2 regions of the Aerococcus loyolae genome follow, and region 1 is predicted to be linked to the other one. Evidence: predicted binding sites of a transcription regulator. Region 1 holds the regulator's gene; the other holds the start of a gene.

Region 1 (10,434 bases):
GGGCGATAAAAAGCCTGAAGAAACCCCAGTAGAAATGTCTAAGGACCTAGTCGTTAAGGTAAATGATGAAATGGCTGCTGCCCTGGGAATGGATAGTGAAGAATTAAAGGCGCGATTAAAAGAATAGTTGAAAAAGTTATTCATTAAGTTAAATAAAAAATAAAAGATAAATAGCCAGAGCTGGCATATTAGAAGAGGTGCAAGAAGAATGGATTTATTGATATCTAGTGTTTCGCAAGGAATGATGTGGTCAATTTTGGCCATAGGGGTATATATTACTTTTAGAATCTTAGGCTTAGCCGACTTATCGGCAGAGGGAAGTTTTCCCTTGGGTGCGGCTGTCTGTGCTAAATTATTAGTCAATCAGGTCCCCCCCTTATTAGCGGTTCTAGCAGCCCTTCTAGCAGGCGCTCTGGCTGGCTTTCTAACCGGCTTCATGACCACAAAAATGAAAATACCGGCCCTCTTAGCAGGTATCTTAACCATGACCGGTCTTTATTCTGTTAACTTAAGAGTTATGGGGCAAGCCAATACCCCTCTACTAGGAGAAAAAACCTTGTTAACTTCAATAGAGAACTTAGGCTTATCGACAACATGGTCACCATTTTTACTAGGCTTATTAACCGTCATGGTTATTGTTTTAGGACTTGTGATTTTTATGGGAACTGAGTACGGATTGGGTTTAATTGCAACTGGTGATAATGCCTTAATGGCAGAAGCTAACGGGATTCGGACGGACCACGTGCAATTAGTAGGCTACATGATTTCTAATGCCTTAATTGCTCTATCAGGGGCTTTAATCGCTCAGTATAACGGCTATGCTGACTTATCAATGGGAACCGGAACCATCGTCATTGGTCTAGCTGCCATTGTGATTGGCGAAGTCTTATTAAGCCAAGTAAAATTACCGAGTCGTTTATTGTCAATTATTTTGGGAGCGATTATCTACCGAGTAATTATCGACTTAATCATGAAATATATTCCGATTTTACCAAGTGATATCAAGATACTATCCGCCATAGTCTTAGCAATTATCCTATGGGGCCCACAAGTAGAGTGGAAGACTAAGAAAAGCGCTCGCTTAAATGATTAAAGAAAGGAAAATGATTATGAATGAATTAGTTCAATTAAAGAATTTAAATAAGGTATTTCAAACACAATCGAGTAAAGCTCATCAAGTCATTAAAGATTTAAATCTTTCGATTAAGGATAATGATTTTATCAGTGTTATTGGCAGCAACGGCGCAGGAAAATCAACCATGATGAATCTTATTGCCGGAACGATTCCCTTAAGCTCGGGGCAGATTTATTTAGATGACCGTGAAATTTCGAGCTTACCAGCTTATAAACGGGCAAAAATGATTAGCCGGGTCTTCCAAGACCCACAAATGGGCACAGCCAAGTCCTTAAGCGTGGAAGAAAACTTAGCCATTGCTTATAAGCGAGGACACAAGCGCAGCTTTCAAACATCTATTACAAAAGATATGCGTGAAGAATTCCGTTCTCGTTTAAGCACCTTAGGCATGGGCTTAGAAAACCGCATGCAAGAGCGGGTTAGCTCCTTATCAGGGGGCCAACGTCAAGTCTTAACTTTACTTATGGCTGTCTTACAAACTCCAAAACTATTACTACTTGACGAACATACGGCTGCCTTAGATCCTCGCACGAGTGCAATGGTAATGTCTTTAACCCAAGACTTGGTCAGCCAATATCAACTGACTACACTAATGATCACTCATGATATGAATGATGCGCTATCTTATGGCAATCGTTTAATCATGCTTCATGACGGCCAAGTAGTCGTTGATATCTCTGGAGAAGAGAAAGAAAACTGTAGCATTGACGACTTACTACAACTTTTCCATCATAATGTAGGTGAAAGCCTTAATAATGATGAGTTATTATTAGCTAACTAAGTAAAAGCAAATTCTTTTAATGAAAGCGCTTTTTAGGTATACTTAGGTTACGTTTTTAACTGTATTCTAAGATGAAAGGGAGATAACAATGGATATTAAAGACCTTAAACTTGAAAAGCATTATCAATTGTTAATCAATGGTGAGTGGACTAATGGCAGTGGTCAAGAGACGATTGAAGATTATAGCCCGGCAAATGGTGAAAAATTAGCTGAAATTACTGATGCCACTGAGGATGATGTTAATCAAGCTGTTGCAGCTGCCCGCCAAGCCTTTCCTAAATGGGGAAGAACGGCTGTCAAAGAAAGAGCCAAAATTCTTAATCAAATTGCTGATCTTATCGAAGATAACCAAGAGCGTTTGGCTTTGATTGAAACCATGGATAATGGTAAGCCGATTCGAGAAACCCAAGGAGCTGATATTCCTTTAGCAGCTGATCATTTTCGTTACTTTGCTAGTGTTATCCGTAGCGAGGAAGATAGTTTTAAAATGCTTGACGACAATACCTTATCCATGGTTTTACGGGAACCGATTGGTGTTGTCGGCCAGATTATTCCTTGGAACTTTCCCTTTTTAATGGCGGCCTGGAAAATAGCGCCCGCCTTAGCAGCAGGAGATACTATTGTATTAAAACCCTCCTCTTCCACTTCTCTTAGTGTTTTAGAGTTAGCTAAATTAATCAATGATTTCTTACCCAAGGGTGTTTTAAATATTGTTACTGGGAGTGGTTCAAAGAGTGGGGAATACCTCCAACACCATCCAGATATTGATAAAATTGCCTTCACTGGGTCAACCTCTGTTGGTCGCCAAGTAGGGATTTCAGCAGCTGAAAATCTCATCCCAGCTACCCTGGAATTAGGTGGAAAATCAGCCAATATTTTCTTTGAAGATATGGATATGGAACAAGCCTTAGAAGGAGCTCATTTGGGTATCTTATTCAATCAAGGGGAAGTATGCTCAGCGGGGTCGCGTATTCTAGTACAAGAATCGATCTATGATGAATTTATCGGTCGCCTAAAAGAAGAATTTAAAAAGGTGAAAGTTGGTTTGCCTTGGGAAAAAGACACCCAACTTGGTGCCCAAGCTAGTCAAGCTCAACATCAAAAGGTGAGCGAATATATCCAAGTGGCTTTAGATGAAGGAGCTGAAATTATAACTGGTGGTCATTCAGCTTCAGAAGGAGACCTTGAAAAGGGCTATTACTTTGAACCGACCTTACTTCTAGCAGACAATAGTATGCGGGTGGCTCAAGAAGAAATTTTTGGGCCCGTTGCTACTGTGATTAAGTTTAAAGATGTCGAAGATGCTATCCGTATTGCTAATGATAGTGACTATGGCTTAGCAGGCGGTGTTTTCACTAAAAACTTAGATACAGCCTTTAAGGTAGCTCGCGGAGTAAGAACAGGACGAATTTGGATTAATACCTACAATAGCTTTGAAGCTGGGGCACCATTTGGCGGCTATAAAGATTCAGGGATAGGCCGAGAAACCCATAAAATGATTCTCAATGCCTATACCCAAGCGAAAAATATCTATATTAATTTAACTGATGGCAGATCGGGAATGTATTAATCATTGGCTCAGTAGACCTATGTAGAGCTAGTAAAGCTAATTAAAGAGTAAACCAATAAAGACTAGAAAATGCTACTTCACTTGCTTAAAGAGACAAGGCCTAGCATTTCTAGTCTTTTTTCTTTGCATCTTAAAGGTGAAATGTCCCTAAGCCTCTAGAAAATTTGATATAATAAAAAGACGTGATGGAGAGGGAGGTTTCTATGCTAATTGAGCATGCTTTGGAAAAATATTTTGGCTATAAAACGTTTCGCCCCGGACAAAAGGAACTCATTGAGAGTATTCTAGCTGGTCGCGATTGTTTGGGAATTTTACCCACCGGCGGAGGCAAATCAATTTGCTATCAATTACCTGCTTTAATTTTACCTGGTATAACTTTAGTAATCTCACCTTTAATCTCATTAATGAAGGACCAAGTAGATAGTCTTAATGAACATGGAATTCATAGTGCCTATCTCAACTCCAGTCTATCCAGTGAAGATTATTTTGCTGTCTTGGATAGGATTAATTCTGGACAAGTCAAGCTGATTTATGTATCACCAGAAAGGTTAAAGAGCGAGTCTTTTCTACAATTAGTGAATGACTTACCCTTAGATCAAATAGCCATTGATGAAGCCCACTGTGTTTCCCAATGGGGACACGACTTTAGAGCCTCTTACCGAGAGATTGCTCACTTTATTGATCAATTAAGTGAGCGGCCGGTCGTTTCTGCCTTTACAGCGACAGCTACCAATCGGGTTCAAGAGGATATTATTCATCAATTGTCTCTTGAAAACCCCTATGTCCTCATTAATTCCTTTGACCGACCTAATCTTAGTTTTGAAGTAATGGAACCAGAATCAAAGAAGAAGGCTTTAATTGACTTAATAGATAAAGAGGAAGCAGCTATCATTTATGCTTCTTCCCGAAAAACTGTCGATCGCTTGAGTGAATGGTTAAGTGGCCAAGGCCTGCCGGTTAGCGCTTATCATGCGGGAATGAGCTCAGCAGACCGTATGGCTTCGCAAAATGACTTTATCTATGAGCGTACTAATATCATTGTAGCAACCAATGCTTTTGGGATGGGAATTGATAAACCTGATGTTCGGCGGGTGATCCATTATAACTTGCCCACTAATTTAGAGAGTTACTACCAAGAAGCAGGTCGGGCAGGCAGAGACGGCTTACCGGCTAGAGCCATTCTTCTCTACAGCCCCAAGGATATCTTGACCGCAAAATTTTTAATTAGTCAAAGCAATGATCCCACTAGTGAAGGTCGCTTAAATGATATGATTAATTATGCAACGACCTCTTCCTGCTTGAGACAACACATTTTAGCCTACTTCGGCCAGGAAGCTCCTGACCATTGTCAAAATTGCTCCAATTGTTTACAGCAAGTCAAAAAGGTTGATGTCAGCCGAGAAGGACAAATGATCCTCTCTTGTATTGTTAGAATGGCCTATCCTTATGGCATGACCCTCGTCACAGATGTCTTAAAAGGTAAAAAACTCCAAAAAATTAAAGAGAAACATTTTGACCAATTATCAACCTATGCTTTGTTAAAAGATATGAATGAGCAAACGATTAAGAATATTATTTCTCAATTAATTTCTGAAGGGGCCTTGGCGGTTAATGAATATAAGGGACTTAGCCTTACAGAAAAGGCGCTCCCAATTCTTAAAGGAAATAAGTCCCTTTATATTAAAGAATCTGCCTATATTCGATCAGAAAACAAAACGAAGACTAGTCAGGAAGCTCAATCACTGACTGATCATTTATCGCCAGAAGATGAAGAATTATTTGAAGCACTTCGTGAATTACGCTATAGTTTAGCTAGTGAAGAAAATGTTCCTGCCTATATTATTTTTAATAACCAGAGTCTCCTTGATATGGTGGAAATAAAACCTAAGAATTATCATGAATTTCTTGATGTTAGCGGAGTAGGTCCAGTAAAGGCAGATAAATATGCAGATGACTTCTGTCAGTTAATCGAAGATTTTGTAAGTATTAAATAATAGGAGGTGAAGCCATGGATGGCATAATTCCTTTATGGAAGGAAAGAGGGATGACTAGTCACGATTGTGTCAATGCCTTACGTAAATTGTTAAAAACAAGACGGGTGGGCCACACCGGTACCTTGGATCCCAATGTGAGTGGCGTATTGCCAATTTGTGTGAATAAGGCGACAAAAATGGCTAATTGGATCACTGATAAGCAAAAGGTCTATCAAGGAGAAATTACCCTAGGCTTTCAAACAGAAACAGAAGATTTGGACGGAAAAATTGTTCGCCAAACGCCTGTGAAAGAAGCTGTCGATGGTCAGCTTATTCAAAAAGCTATGAATAGCATGATAGGTACAATTACTCAGGTTCCACCCATGTATTCTGCTGTTAAGGTTAACGGCCGAAAGTTATATGACTATGCCCGCCATGGTGAGAAGGTGGACCGCCCGAAAAGGCAGGTTAATGTCTATGAATTTGACCTTCTAAAGCCCTGCCGATACGATCAAGACCAGCAAGTGCAAAGTTTTAATTTCCGTGTTCGTTGTGGCAAGGGAACCTATGTGAGGACCCTTGCTTCGGACTTAGGAGAGGCACTAGGCTATGCTGCGACTATGACCGACCTTAGTCGGATAGCCTCAAGCCCCTTTACCCAATCACAATGCTTTACTTTATCTGAAATTGAAGAACAAATTAGTCAAGGAAAAAAAGATTTTATTTTTCCTATCGATTTTTTGATCCAAGACTTAGCTCATATTGAGATTAGTGGCAAATTAGAAAAACTCGTCAGCAACGGGGCGGTTTTAAATAAAAATAATTTGGCCGAAGAATATCGAGACCAATTGCCGGTAGCTTTTTATGGCCAGCAAGGACTTATGGCTATTTATGGACAACATCCCAGTGATGAAGAACAAATGAAACCGTTAAAAATGCTGATATAACTGATGACTTTAACAATGAGGTGTCTTATGCAAGTAATAACCATTCATCATCCCATAGACCAGAATCTTAAAAATAATGAGGGTATCGTTTTAGCTTTGGGTTTTTTTGATGGTGTCCATCGTGGCCATCAAGCAGTGATTAAAGCTGCAAGGAAGGAAGCTTTCAAACGCAAGCTTCCATTAGCGGTAATGACATTTAATATTTCACCTTTAATTGTTAATCAAGACCTTCACCCTAATCAAATGAAATACCTGACGCAAAATCAAGAAAAGATGCTTTTACTTGAGTCATTTGGGGTAGATCGGGTTTACTTAGTTGATTATACCAGTGCCTTTTCTAATCAAAGTCCCAAAGCTTTCGTTGATAATTATCTGGTTGGTTTAAATGCTAAGGTAGTTGTTGCGGGCTTTGACTATACCTATGGGGCTAAAGCCATAGCCAATATGAAAAACTTGCCAGACTATGCCGAAGATCGCTTCAAAATTATTGAAGTTCCAGTATTGAATGAAAATAATAATAAAATTGCTTCCAAACAGATTCGCAAGGAACTGACCGAGGGATCGCTGGAAGAAGCTAACCAGGCTCTGGGCTACCCTTATTTCTTCCGTGGTTTAGTTATTAATGGCTTTAAACGTGGTCGTACCCTAGGCTTTCCAACGGCTAATATCTATACCCAGGCCAGCACTTTAATTCCCAAAGTTGGTGTTTATTTGGTTCAATGTCAGATCAACCATCAGCTATTCTGGGGAATGGCTTCCATTGGATATAATGTCACTTTTGGCGATGATAATGACAAAACCATTGAAATTAACTTGTTTGATTTTGAGTCAGAAATTTATGGTGAAGAAATGCTGGTATTTTGGTACGAATATTTACGGGGGGAAAAGAAATTCTCTAGTGTAGAGGCTATGGTGGAACAGTTGAATCAAGATAAAAGTGACTGTTTAAGTCGCCTTCAAAAATATGAAAATTATCAAAATTAAATTCTCTAAAAAGTTGGTGTCGATTTGCCAACTTTTTTATTTTGCCATTTTTTTGTATGAGACTAGGGAACGATCCAAGCTAAACTTTGAGTCGCTAGTAAGTCATTACTGCCAGCTGTTATTACTAGCTAAGGGTTATCTCTTAACTATATCTACGAAATCGTTTTGCTAAAGGTCAAAATAGGAATTGGAATGACTAGGAATTTCTTTGAAAAATAGTTTGACTTTTATTGACATATGCACTGAACCATGTTAGTATATAGATATGTTAGCAGAAGGAGCTGTCAAGTGCTAAAAGAGGTGATAAGATGTTAAGTAAAAGACAAATTATTGTTTTAAAAGCGATTATTGACGCCTATAGTCAAAGTGAAGAACCGATTGGCTCTAAATCGATTCTAAAACTGACTGGCCTTGAGGCAAGTTCTGCAACTATTAGAAATGATATGGCAAAACTTGAAAAACTTGATTTGATTAAAAAGATGCACTCTTCTTCCGGAAGAGTGCCCACTGAAGCCGGCTATCGTTTCTACATTAATTATATTCTTCCCAAGAACGGTGGAATTATCGATAGTGGATTAAGTGAAGCGGAAAATGAAAAGGTGAGTGAAATATTTCAATCACCTTACTTGGCTTTAGATGAAATTGTCAATCGCTCAACTGAACTTTTAGCTGAGCTAACTAACTATGTGGCGATTTCCTTAGGACCTGACGCTTACCATTATCACTTAGCAGGATTTCGCTTTGTACCGGTAACTAGTCGGCAAGTGATGCTTGTCTTAGTGACAGAAGAAGGAACAGTGGAAACGCAAATCTATCGTTTGCCAGACAGTGTATCTATGGAAGCTTTAGAGGATATGGCAAATATTATTAACCGTGATTTAATAGGTTTAAGTCTTCCTAGCGTCCTTGTACGCCTTAAAAGTAACTATATGTCCTATTTCGATGAATCAATTCGACGCTTACTTTATGAAGGAAGTATGATAGAAGATTTACTAAAAAAAATGGATGCTTCACGCGTCTTTGTTAAAGGTAAGGCAAATCTTTATAACCATCTCTATCAAAGTGATGCTTATCAACAGGTAGAGAATTTAAATCGCCTATTTGCTAATCCTAACTTATTAGATACACTCATTGATCCGGGTGATCAAGGGATTCAAGTGAAGGTAGGTAAGGACATGCAGGCTGATGGCCTCAATCATTTATCTATTATGGCTACCAATTTTGTTGGCGGTAATAATGATCAACAAACGATTTCTGTGGCTATTCTCGGCCCAGAAAATATGTCTTACCTGCGCATGGCTCAACTATTTCAAGGTGTGAGACTACAACTCAATCACTATATCGATTCATATTATAAAAATGATAAAGAGGAGGGGTAAACAGATGAGCAAAGTTCATGATAAGAACAATCAGGATGTTGACCCAGAAAATATACACGAAGATGAAAAGTCAGTCCAGGATAAAGACAAGGCTCAAGATTTGGAACAAAATCAAAATAATAAAGCTGATAAGGATAATGAGTTAGAAAACCTGGCTGATGATGAGAAAAATAAAACCGCAGAAGAAGATAAAGAAGTCCATGAGAATGAAAAAGATAGTGAACTTCAAAGTATAAAGAAAGAACTTGAAGAAAAAAATGATCAAATTCTTCGTTTATCTGCGGAAATTAAGAATATTCAAAGAAGAAATAATAAGGAAAGACAAGATGCTGCTAAGTACCGTTCCCAACATTTAGCTGAAAAACTCTTAGGTGCAGTTGATAACTTAGAACGGGCCTTGACTATTGAAGCAGATGATGAAGCAAGTCGCAGTATGAAACGCGGCATTGAAATGGTATTGGAAAGTATTCAAAGTGCCTTTAATGATGAAGAAATTAAAACGATTGATCCTAAAGGCGAAAAATTTGATCCTAACTTCCACCAATCCGTTTCATCTGTTCCTGCTAATGACGGTCAAGAATCAGATACTATAGTTGAAGTTTATCAAAAAGGCTATGTCATCAAGGACCGTGTCTTAAGACCAGCTATGGTAGTCGTTGCACAATAATAAAAAAGGAGATAATAAATAATGAGTAAAATTATAGGAATTGACTTAGGAACTACAAACTCTGCCGTTTCAGTATTAGAAGGTGGAGAACCAGTAATTATTACTAACCCAGAAGGTAACCGTACTTCACCTTCTGTAGTAGCTTTTAAAGATGGCGAAATTCAAGTAGGGGAAGTCGCTAAACGTCAAATGGTGACAAATCCAAATACAGTTGCTTCTATTAAACGTCATATGGGAGAATCCGGTTACAAGGTTCATGTTAATGACAAGGATTACACACCAGAAGAAATTTCTGCTATGATCTTACAATACCTAAAAGGCTACGCTGAAGATTACTTAGGAGAAAGTGTAAGTAAGGCTGTTATTACTGTGCCAGCTTACTTTAACGACGCCCAACGTCAAGCAACCAAAGATGCTGGTAAAATTGCCGGCTTAGAAGTTGAACGGATTGTTAACGAACCTACTGCAGCTGCTTTAGCTTATGGTTTAGACAAAGATGATAAAGACGAACAAATCCTAGTCTTTGACCTAGGTGGGGGGACCTTTGACGTTTCTGTCTTAGAACTCGGTGACGGTGTCTTTGAAGTTTTATCTACTGCCGGTGATAATAAATTAGGTGGGGATGACTTTGACCAACGCATTGTGGATTACTTAGTTGAAGAATTTAAGAAGGATAATGGGATCGATCTTTCCAATGATAAAATGGCTATGCAACGTCTAAAAGATGCTGCCGAAAAAGCGAAAAAGGATTTATCCGGAGTTACCTCTACACAAATCAGCTTACCATTCATTTCTGCTGGTGAAAGTGGCCCATTACACTTAGAATTAACCTTAACTCGGGCAAAATTCAATGAACTTACTGATGACTTAGTTGACCGGACCACTAAACCCGTTCAACAAGCCTTAGCTGACGCTGATTTATCCAAGTCAGATATTGACCAAGTGATTTTAGTTGGTGGTTCTACCCGTATTCCGGCAGTGGTTGACCATGTTAAAGA
Region 2 (10,434 bases), 720 kb from region 1:
CACTATCAAAAAATCGGCGATACCCGTGATGACGCTGTGGGGGAAGCCTATGATAAGGTCGGCCGTATTTTAGGGCTTCCTTATCCTGGGGGCAAACGCATGGACGAAATGGCCCAAGAGGGTCAAGCTATTTATGACTACCCCCGCCCCATGATCAATGAGGATAATTTTGACTTTTCGTATAGTGGACTGAAATCAGCGGTTATTAACCATGCCCATAATGCGGAACAAAAAGGAGAAAAATTAAATCCCAATGATGTGGCAGCCAGCTTCCAAGCTGCGGCTGTTGAGGTTCTAGTGAGCAAAACCATGCGGGCCATCGCTGCTTACCCGGTCAAACAATTAGTGGTTGCCGGAGGTGTGGCCGCGAATTCTTCACTTAGACAGGAACTAGAAAGTCATCTAGCTAAAGAACATCCTGAAGTGCGCCTCTCCTACCCACCACTAAGTTTATGTGGGGATAATGGTGCCATGATTGCAGCGGCTGCCTATCCGCAATACCAAAAGGGCGACTTTGTTGGCTTGGATTTGGATGCTAATCCTGGTTTAGACTTAGGTGATGAAAATTAGTTGCCTTTAAGTCTCCTTCAATTGATTTTTTAGGAAAGCTTATGAGGAAAGATGGTCTTAATTGGTTTAGAAGTCACTTTTATTATTGATCAGGCCTATACGCTAAAGGATAAGCGCCGGATCGTCAAAAGTATGGTGGAGCGGGCCCAACAACGTGAAAAGATGACTGCTGCTGAAATTACTGACTTAGACTTAGTCAACCAAGCGGTGGTTGCTTTTGGCCTAGTCTCTAATTCATACAGCAAGAGCCGGCAGCGCTTGCTGAACTATCTCGATAAAATTGAAGCCTGGTATCCCATTGAGGTCATTCATACCGAATGGCTTGAAGCCTAAAAAAGAAAAGGTATGCTTACAGGAGGACTTGATCTTGAGTCCTGGTGTAGGCGTACCTTTTTATCTTTATTGGTCAAAGTCTTCTAAGCGACTTTGGACGGTTTCCCATTCCTTAAAGAGGGCTTCTTGTTGGGCTTGTTTGTCTTTAAGAGATTGGTCGAGTTGATTTAATTCATAGTAATTTTGTAAAATGTCAGGATCAGTCATTTTTTCCTGGATCTCTGCTATTTCTTCATCTAAGTCTTCAATACTTGCTTCGATTTTTTCGCTTTGCCGTTGGAGTTTTCTTTCTTCTTTTTGGCGTTCCTTACGATTTTGATAGGCTTTAGCTGACTGGCTGGGGGCTTGTTTTTCTTCAGTAAGACTGGACTGATTTTCTTTGTTTTCTTCAGCTAACCGCGCTTCCTGCTCGGCCTTTTTATTGAGGTAGTAATCGTAATCGCCCAGGTAGAGAGTGGAACCCTCCGGACTGATTTCAAGCACTTGGGTGGCAATCCGATTAATAAAGTAGCGGTCATGACTGACGAAGAGTAGGGTCCCATCGTAGGCAATCAGGGCATTCTCTAAAATTTCCTTAGAATCGATATCCAAGTGGTTGGTTGGTTCGTCCAGTACCAAGAAATTATCATGGTTAAAGGAAAGTTTGGCTAGGGCAAGTCGGGCCTTCTCGCCCCCACTCAGCATAGCGACAGATTTTTCCACGTCTTGTCCGGAGAAGAGGAAGGAACCCAGGATGGTACGGATGTTTTCCTCGTTAATGGTCGGATGGTCATCCCAGAGTTCGTGGAGGACATCCTTATTGCTGTGGAGTTTGGCTAATTCTTGGTCATAGTAGCCAATAGTCACATTAGCCCCATAGTGGATTTCCCCCTTGATGGCGGGAATTTCTTGGATAATGGTTTTTAAGAGAGTGGATTTGCCTACGCCGTTGGGCCCTACCACTGCGATAGCTTGTTGCTTTCTAATATCTATCTCAATCGGATAGGAGAGTAAGTGATCATCATAACCGATGCCTAAGTGGTCGGCAGTAAGGACCACATTGCCGCTAGCCTTGTCAGTCAAAAATTGAATGTGGGGACTTTTTTCGTCCTGCTTAGGCTTTTCGATTTTGGGCATTTTTTCGAGTTGTTTACGACGACTTTGGGCCATTTTCGTTGTCGAAGCTCGGACGAGGTTACGAGCCACATAGTCTTCTAACTTGGCAATTTTCTTTTGTTGTTTATCATAGGCCTTTTGCCAGCTTTCTAGGCGGACGGCCTTTTCTTTGAGGTAGAAGGAATAATTGCCTTTATAATATTCCATACTATGCCCGGTCATTTCATAGGTTTCATTAGTGACATGGTCTAAGAAATAACGGTCGTGGCTAACGATCAACAGGGCGCCAGGATAAGAAGGCAGGTAATCTTCTAGCCAGGTCAGGGTTTCGATGTCTAAGTGGTTGGTCGGTTCGTCGAGTATGAGAATATCGCGCTTTTCGAGGAGGACCTTGGCCAGGGCTAACCGGGTCCGTTGACCACCAGATAACTGATTAATGGGTTTGTCGTAATCTGACTCGGGGAATTGAAAGCCGTGGAGGACCATGCGAATTTCAGAATCATAACCGTAGGCATTGCTTTGGTTGACTTCTTCTTGTAATTGATCATAGCGTTTGAGGGCCTCTTGATAGGATGCTTCATCCTGGGCATCGGCCAAGTCTTGGGCGGCTTGTTCAGCATTATGGATGAGGGCGATGGATTCTTTAAAAACCGACCGCATTTCTTCATAAATCGTCCGTTGACTGTTTTCAATGGCGGCATGTTGGTCCATGTAGGCAATGGTCTTGCCCTTAGCCCGAGTCACTTGTCCTTGGTCAGGTTCTTCAATGCCGGCTAAGATTTTGAGTAGGGTGGATTTGCCGGTACCGTTTCGGCCGACTAGGGCGGTGCGACTATTATCTTGGATGGTCATTTGAACATCTTGGAAAAGAATATCGGAGCCAAAACGTCGCATGAGTTTTGATCCTTGTAATACAATCATTGGATCCTTTCCTCCTAAATCGTTTATTATTGTCTTCACTAGTGTATCATATTTTATCGGCAGATATTTTTTGACTTTGTGAACTTTCCCTTAGAAAGGGGCGGGATTATTCACAAAGTTTTAAAAATAATGAAAATTAGCCAAAAAGATTTATGTGATTTTTCACAAAGTTCTTTCCATTTTATGATTTAGGTGATAAAATGTATTTGATATCTTGTGAAAAGGAGTGGAAACATGAAGGAAATTCCACGTGCAACGGCTAGGCGGTTACCGCTTTATTACCGTTACTTGCATAATTTTAAGAATATGGGTAAGACACGGATTTCTTCCAGTGAACTCAGTGAGGCGATCAAAGTGGACAGCGCCACTATTCGCCGGGATTTCTCACATTTTGGTGCCCTAGGGAAGCGTGGTTATGGCTATGATGTTGAAGCTCTCTTAGACTTCTTTAGTCGCCAACTCTACCAAGACCGCCTCACCACGGTTGCTTTAATCGGAGTCGGTAATTTAGGGAACGCCTTATTAAATTATAACTTTAAACGGACCAATAATATCCGGATTGGGGCGGCCTTTGATATTAATCCTGAGATTGTAGGAACCGTCCATAGTGGGGTACCGGTTTACCCCATGAGTGAATTAAAGGAACGGATTCAAGAAATGGAAATTCTGATTGCCATTATGACCGTTCCGGAAAAGGTTGCCCAAGATACTGTGAGTGAATTAGGAGAAGCCGGTATTCAAGGCATCTTGAACTTTACTCCGGTGGTTTTAGATGTCCCTGAAGATATTCATGTTCAAAACGTGGATTTAGCCAATGAGCTGCAAACATTGATTTACTATATTGGTAACCGAAATGGCAACAATAAAAAGAAAAATTAGTAGAACTAGCAGAAGTTAGCAGGAGCCTGACAGAATGATCAGGCCTAACTTATGTTAGTCGCTTAGTAAAGCCCTCTTAATGGAGGGCTTTTTTTATGTCATTAATTTTTATAGAAGATCTTGTTTTTTTATATGAATGCTAATGATATGCATTCGTTCTGCTTTTAAATTTTGGTCGTTAAAGTATAAAGGGTCAAAAACGGCTAAGGCCGTTTTGTACTTTATTCGTAAGTCGCGGAGGCTCCAACGGCTAAAGCAGCACCGGCTCGAGCCAAGGTCTCTCGCCTAGCGAGCTTCAAAGTGAGAATGCGACAAAAGTCGTTAAGCTCTGAATCACTGGAGCAAAGGATGGAAGAGCCTTGTTAGAGGCTCGGCCAGCCTTTGTGAAGTGGAGTCAGAGCTGACTTTTGGAGCAGGTTTTGGCTAGTATGGCTAACGCCTACTAGCCATAATTCACATCGAGTCGGGTTCGTTCTAGCAGCTTTCGTGTCACTTCACAAGTTCCCACTGCAGTCTTGCAGACTGCTTTGGCGACTTGCTCCAGTGAACGAAAGCTAAGTGCTAGCCCTCACACCCTGATGCTTGCTTATTCATGGCTAACGACCCAATTCAAGCGCCACTACTGCTCAGAGCTATTTATCAAATAAAAAGATATTAAGACAATACTTATCATTAGTAAAAAATTAAAGAGTCAACATTTTAATCTTGTCCAGCCTTCGTTATTTGCAAGTAAAAATGATTTATAAATAATATTTTATACTTTTAAAGTGATAAAAAGAAAAAAGGTCAAAAAAAGTCAACGAATTACTTGATTTATATCTGGAAATGTTTTACTATAAATATTGTAAGTTAGCAGTCGGAGATGATGAGTGCTAACAAATCATTAAAAGTGTTATTAATTAGTATGTGAAATTTGGAGGGATATTTTAAATGTTAAAGCCGTTAAATGAACGTGTGATTATTCAAGTCCAAGAAGAGGAAGAAAAAACTGCTTCTGGCATCGTTTTACCATCTGCTGCTAAAGAAAAACCTCAAGTAGGTCAAGTGGTAGCCGTTGCTGATGCTACTGATGACTACACCCCTCAAGTTAAAGTGGGCGACCAAGTGATTTTTGAAAAATATGCAGTAAGCGAAATCCGCTATGAAGGGGAAGATTACCTCATTATTAAAGAAAAAGATCTAACTGCTGTAGTTGAATAATCATTGATTGAACTTCGACAATCAACATAAAAAATAATTGAATTCTCGATCATGCTTAGATTTAGAATAGGAGATAGATAGAATGGCCAAAGATATTAAATATTCAAGTGATGCAAGACAATCTTTAGTAGAAGGTATTGATAAATTAGCCAATACCGTGAAAGTGACCTTAGGGCCTAAGGGACGTAATGTTGTCCTAGAACGTAGCTATGGTTCTCCATTAATCACCAATGACGGGGTGACTATTGCTAAAGACGTTGAATTAGAAGATCACTTTGAAAATATGGGAGCTAAATTAGTTTCTGAAGTGGCTTCTAAGACCAATGATGTTGCTGGTGACGGGACAACTACCGCTACCATCTTAACTCAAGCCCTCGTCCATGAAGGTTTCAAAAACGTGACAGCAGGGGCAAATCCTGTGGGCATTCGTCGTGGAATGGATCAAGCTATCCGTAAGGCAGTAGAAGCTTTGAAAGAGATTTCTGTTCCAGTGAATGCTAAAGAATCCATTGCCAACGTTGCGGCAATTTCTTCTGGCGACCAAGAAGTCGGTCAATTAATTGCTGACGCTATGGAAAAAGTAGGCCAAGATGGTGTCATTACCATTGAAGAATCACAATCCATGGACACTGCCTTAGACGTTGTTGAAGGGATGCAATTTGACCGTGGTTACCTCTCCCAATACTTTGTAACCGACAATGATAAGATGGAAGCTGTTCTCGATGATCCTTACATCCTCCTCACTGATAAGAAGATTTCTAATATCCAAGATATCCTTCCATTATTAGAACAAATCGTACAACAAGGTAAATCCTTATTATTAGTGGCCGACGATGTTGAAGGTGAAGCACTTCCTACTTTAGTCTTGAACAAGATTCGTGGGACATTCAATGTCGTTGCTGTGAAGGCTCCTGGCTTTGGTGACCGTCGTAAAGAACAATTAGAAGACTTAGCTGTTCTTACCGGTGGGACAGTCATTACTGAAGACTTAGGTCTTGAATTGAAAGACACCAGCATTGATCAATTAGGTCAAGCTGCCCGTGTAACCATTACTAAAGACGATACCACCATTGTTGAAGGTAAGGGTAACAAGGAACAATTGGAACAACGTGTGGCTCATATCAGAAAACAAATTGAAGAAACTACTTCTGACTATGACCGTGAAAAATTACAAGAACGTCTTGCTAAATTAGCTGGCGGGGTTGCCGTTGTTCGTGTAGGTGCAGCCACAGAATCTGAACAAAAAGAACGTAAATTACGTATCGAAGATGCTTTAAACGCAACTCGTGCTGCGGTTGAAGAAGGTATCGTAGCTGGTGGTGGTACTGCATTCATGAATATCCAAGACAAGGTGAAAGAAGTTGTTGACTCCTTAGAAGGTGACGAACAAACTGGTGCAGACATCGTGGTTCGTGCCCTTGAAACCCCACTACGTCAAATCGCTGAAAATGCTGGTCTAGAAGGATCTGTTATTGTAGAACACATTCACGATAAAGACCAAGGTGTTGGTTACAACGCTGCTAGCGGTGAATGGGTAGACATGATTTCTGATGGTGTGGTTGACCCAACCAAGGTTTCACGTTCTGCTTTACAAAATGCAGGTTCAGTAGCTGGTTTGATTTTAACTACTGAAGCAGTTGTTGCTGACCATCCAGAAGAAAATGCAGGCAATGATGCAGCTGCAGGAGCAGGCGCACCAGGCATGTATTAATCCAAAAACTGAATAGGATAAAGATTGAAAAGCGGCTGGGACAAAGGTTCCTAGCCGTTTTTAATATCAACTATCTAAACAAAATGTGCTCCAGTCACAGGACGAACGTCCGATTCAGAAAATTCCAACGCACAGCTTTGACGCGCTTGTCACACTCTATTTTATTAAAAAAGTAAGCTCAGATTAAGGAGATTTTCCTCAGTCAGAGCTTACTTTTTCTCTTTATTGTTTTTACCAAATATTATCTAAGATTAAGGTTTGGGTCCGGTCAGGTCCCACTGACACTGTGGCAATGGGGGCCCCTACGATTTCACTGATGCGACGGACATAAGCTTTAGCGTTTTCGGGAAGTTGATCAAAGTCTTGACAGCTAGTTATGTCTTCTTCCCAGCCAGGTAAACTTTCATAGATAGGTTGACATTGAGCCAGGTAGCGCAAGTTAGCGGGGTAGGACTTGGATACTTGGCCATTAGGGGTTTGGTAGCCTACACAGACTTTAATTTCATCGAGGCCAGTTAAGACGTCTAAACAGTTCAAGGAAAGTTTGGTTAAACCAGAAACGCGGCGAGCATGGGCCGTCACCACTCCGTCGAACCAACCTACCCGGCGCGGACGACCCGTAGTAGTACCATATTCATGGCCAACTTCACGGATGCGGTCCCCAATCGCATCATGTAATTCGGTTGGGAAGGGACCGTCACCTACTCGAGAGGTATAGGCCTTCATGACTCCGATAACGGTATTGATTTTGCTTGGGCCAATCCCACAACCGACCGTAGCACCACCGGCAATAGGGTTAGAGGAAGTCACGAAGGGATAGGTTCCATGATCAATATCCAGTAAGACCCCTTGGGCTCCTTCAAAAAGAATATTTTCCCCTTGATCATAGGCATCATTCATCAATAAGGAAGTATCCGTGACATATTCTTTCAGTTCTTGGCCATATGCCAGATATTCTTGGTAGATGGTGTCGTAGTCTAAGGGCTCTTCGTCATATACCTTGGTTAAGAGTTCGTTCTTGATTTGAATTTGTATAGATAACTTTTCCGCAAAAGTTTCAGGATCGATGAGGTCAGCCATCCGGATACCATTACGAGCAATCTTATCCATATAGGCAGGACCAATCCCCTTTTGGGTGGTACCGATCTTGTTGTCGCCTTTACGTTCTTCATCCAAGCGGTCGATCAGTTGATGGTAGGGCAAGATCACTTGGGCCCGTTCAGAGATGCGGAGATTTTCACAAGAGATCCCTGCTTGGCGCAAATAGGCCAATTCTTCAAGTAAAGATTTAGGGTTAACAACCACGCCATTTCCGATCACACTCAGCTTATCTTCTGAAAAAATTCCTGAGGGAACGAGGTGGAGCTTAAAAGTTTGCTGGTTGAATTGGATCGTGTGGCCAGCATTATCTCCGCCTTGGTAACGGGCAATAATATCGGCTTGGCTACTGAGGTAATCGGTGATTTTTCCTTTTCCTTCGTCGCCCCATTGAGTACCTACAACAACAACTGATGGCATATGCGTTCTCCTTTATCTATTCGATCTTAATAATGTCTTCATCATGTTAGCTTGTGGCATAACACCCAAAATATTATACCGCAATTTTTTTTGAAGAAAACCTTTTTTTAGGTCATGACCTTTTTAATAATAAAAAAAGTCCTTGCCTGCCCTAAAAAAATAGCATACATTTATAAAGTACAGAGTGCGACGGATGCACCAAAGATCGATAACACTGGAGCTAAAGAGCAAAAATTCTTGAAAAGAATTTCTTGCACTTTAGTGAAGTGGAGATCGATCTGCATCCGGAGCACGTTTTTACAGAGTGTGACAAGCGCACTAAAGAGCAAGACCATTGGAAGAAAAAGGCGTAAAAATTCTCAGAGAGAATTTGTCGCCATTTTCTGAAATGGACGCTTGCTCTGCGCTTGGAGCAGATTTGAATAGAGTGCGACAAGCGCACCAGCAGGCAAGAAGCACAGGGCAGAGTGAACTGCCAGAAAAGGAGTCAAATTAGATGATTAATCGCTATACCCGTCCAGAAATGGGACAATTGTGGTCGGATGAAAACAAGTACCAATCGTGGTTGGAAGTAGAAATTTTAGCTGTTGAAGCTTGGGCCGAATTAGGAGAGATTCCCCAAGAGGATGCCCAAGCGATTCGTCAGCGGGCCAAGTTCGATGTCAACCGTATTTTAGCCATTGAAGCTGAGACCAAGCATGATGTGGTGGCTTTTACCCGCTGTGTTTCGGAGTCATTGGGCGAGGAGAAGAAGTGGGTCCATTATGGTCTGACCTCGACCGATGTGGTGGATACGGCTTACGGCTACCAATTAAAGCAAGTGAATGACCTCCTCCGCCAAGACTTAGACGATTTCTTAGCGATTCTTAAAAAACAAGCCCTCAAATATAAAAACACCCTCTGCATGGGGCGGACTCATGGGGTTCATGCGGAGCCGACTACTTTTGGTTTAAAAGTGGCTCGTTGGTATAGTGAATTTAAGCGCCATCGTGAACGTTTTGAACATGCGGCTAAGGGCGTTGAAGCAGGAAAAATTTCCGGTGCAGTAGGGACTTTTGCCAACGTGCCTACCCAAGTGGAGGCCTATGTTTGTGAGCATTTAGGGATTCGTGCCCAAGAGATTTCGACCCAAGTTCTCCCGCGTGACTTACATGCAGAATATATTTCAGTCTTAGCCTTAATTGCTACCGGAGTGGAAAATATGGCGACTGAAATCCGCCACTTACAAAAGTCCGAGGTCAGGGAAGTGGAAGAATACTTTGCTGCGGGGCAAAAGGGTTCTAGCGCCATGCCCCATAAGCGTAACCCGATCGGTAGTGAGAATGTTACTGGACTAGCCCGAGTGATTCGAGGGCATGTAGTGACTGCTATGGAAGATGTCAGTCTCTGGCATGAACGGGATATTTCCCATTCATCAGCCGAGCGGATTATTTTACCAGATACCACCATCTTAGTGGACTATATCCTTCATCGCTTCGGTAATATTCTAGCTAATCTGACGGTCTTTCCAGAAAACATGAAGCGGAATATGCAGGCTACCCATAATTTGATTTTCTCCCAACGGGTCCTATTAAAATTAATCGATGCAGGACTTTCTAGGGAGGCAGCTTATGATTTAGTCCAACCCCTCACCGCTAAATCATGGGACCAAGGCCTTGATTTTAAAGACTTAGTCGAAAATAATGCGGAAATTCGCCAGTCTCTTGACCAAGCAGCCATTGATGATGCCTTTGATCCGGCTTATCACTTGCGCCGGGTGGATGAAATTTATGCACGTTTGGGATTAGCTTAGTTGGTTATTCTTAAATGATCGCTTTCTCCTTCTCCGCTTACCCTCTAATATGCTGTTGAAAACGTTTACTATTTATAAGCAATATGAGATGATAGGACTATATCAAATCTTAAATAGACATATTGGAGGTAGGCTTATGCATATTACAAAAGATCACTATGTGTTCTCTATGGACAAAAACCATGAACCCATTGCTAAGGTAGCTAGCGGCCAACGCTTACAGGTTGATGTTTGGGATTGCTTCAAGGGCAGTGTCCAGGATGAAAAGGACTTAATTTCTGGGATTGACTTTAATGAAATTAATCCAGCCACTGGTCCGATTTATGTGGAAGGCGCTCAACCAGGCAATGTGCTGAAAGTGACTATTCACAGCATTGATTTAGATCCCCAAGGAGCTATTATGACTTCTCCAGGG

The links. The regulator HrcA, encoded in region 1, represses chaperone genes, less so after heat shock. The targets are predictions, from matches to a motif close to TTAGCACTCNNNNNNNNNGAGTGCTAA.
Region 2: CJ190_RS01045 (co-chaperone GroES) is a predicted target of HrcA. The motif match lies at 4,648-4,674, and genes of this name have one in related genera.

Annotation. Positions count from the first base shown of each region.
Region 1 covers NZ_CP126958.1:945,519-955,952, forward strand. Annotated here, with positions in the region: gene CJ190_RS04325 (ABC transporter substrate-binding protein) at 1-127, shown strand, start outside; gene CJ190_RS04330 (ABC transporter permease) at 209-1,093, shown strand; gene CJ190_RS04335 (ABC transporter ATP-binding protein) at 1,110-1,916, shown strand; gene CJ190_RS04340 (aldehyde dehydrogenase family protein) at 2,005-3,486, shown strand; gene recQ (DNA helicase RecQ) at 3,690-5,480, shown strand; gene truB (tRNA pseudouridine(55) synthase TruB) at 5,495-6,406, shown strand; gene ribF (riboflavin biosynthesis protein RibF) at 6,434-7,390, shown strand; gene hrcA (heat-inducible transcriptional repressor HrcA) at 7,699-8,769, shown strand; gene grpE (nucleotide exchange factor GrpE) at 8,774-9,436, shown strand; gene dnaK (molecular chaperone DnaK) at 9,458-10,434, shown strand, end outside.
Region 2 covers NZ_CP126958.1:223,871-234,304, forward strand. Annotated here, with positions in the region: gene tsaD (tRNA (adenosine(37)-N6)-threonylcarbamoyltransferase complex transferase subunit TsaD) at 1-570, shown strand, start outside; gene CJ190_RS01030 (DUF503 domain-containing protein) at 622-903, shown strand; gene CJ190_RS01035 (ABC-F family ATP-binding cassette domain-containing protein) at 970-2,919, opposite strand; gene CJ190_RS01040 (redox-sensing transcriptional repressor Rex) at 3,154-3,798, shown strand; gene CJ190_RS01045 (co-chaperone GroES) at 4,729-4,998, shown strand; gene groL (chaperonin GroEL) at 5,081-6,709, shown strand; gene CJ190_RS01055 (adenylosuccinate synthase) at 6,941-8,227, opposite strand; gene purB (adenylosuccinate lyase) at 8,724-10,019, shown strand; gene CJ190_RS01065 (acetamidase/formamidase family protein) at 10,156-10,434, shown strand, end outside.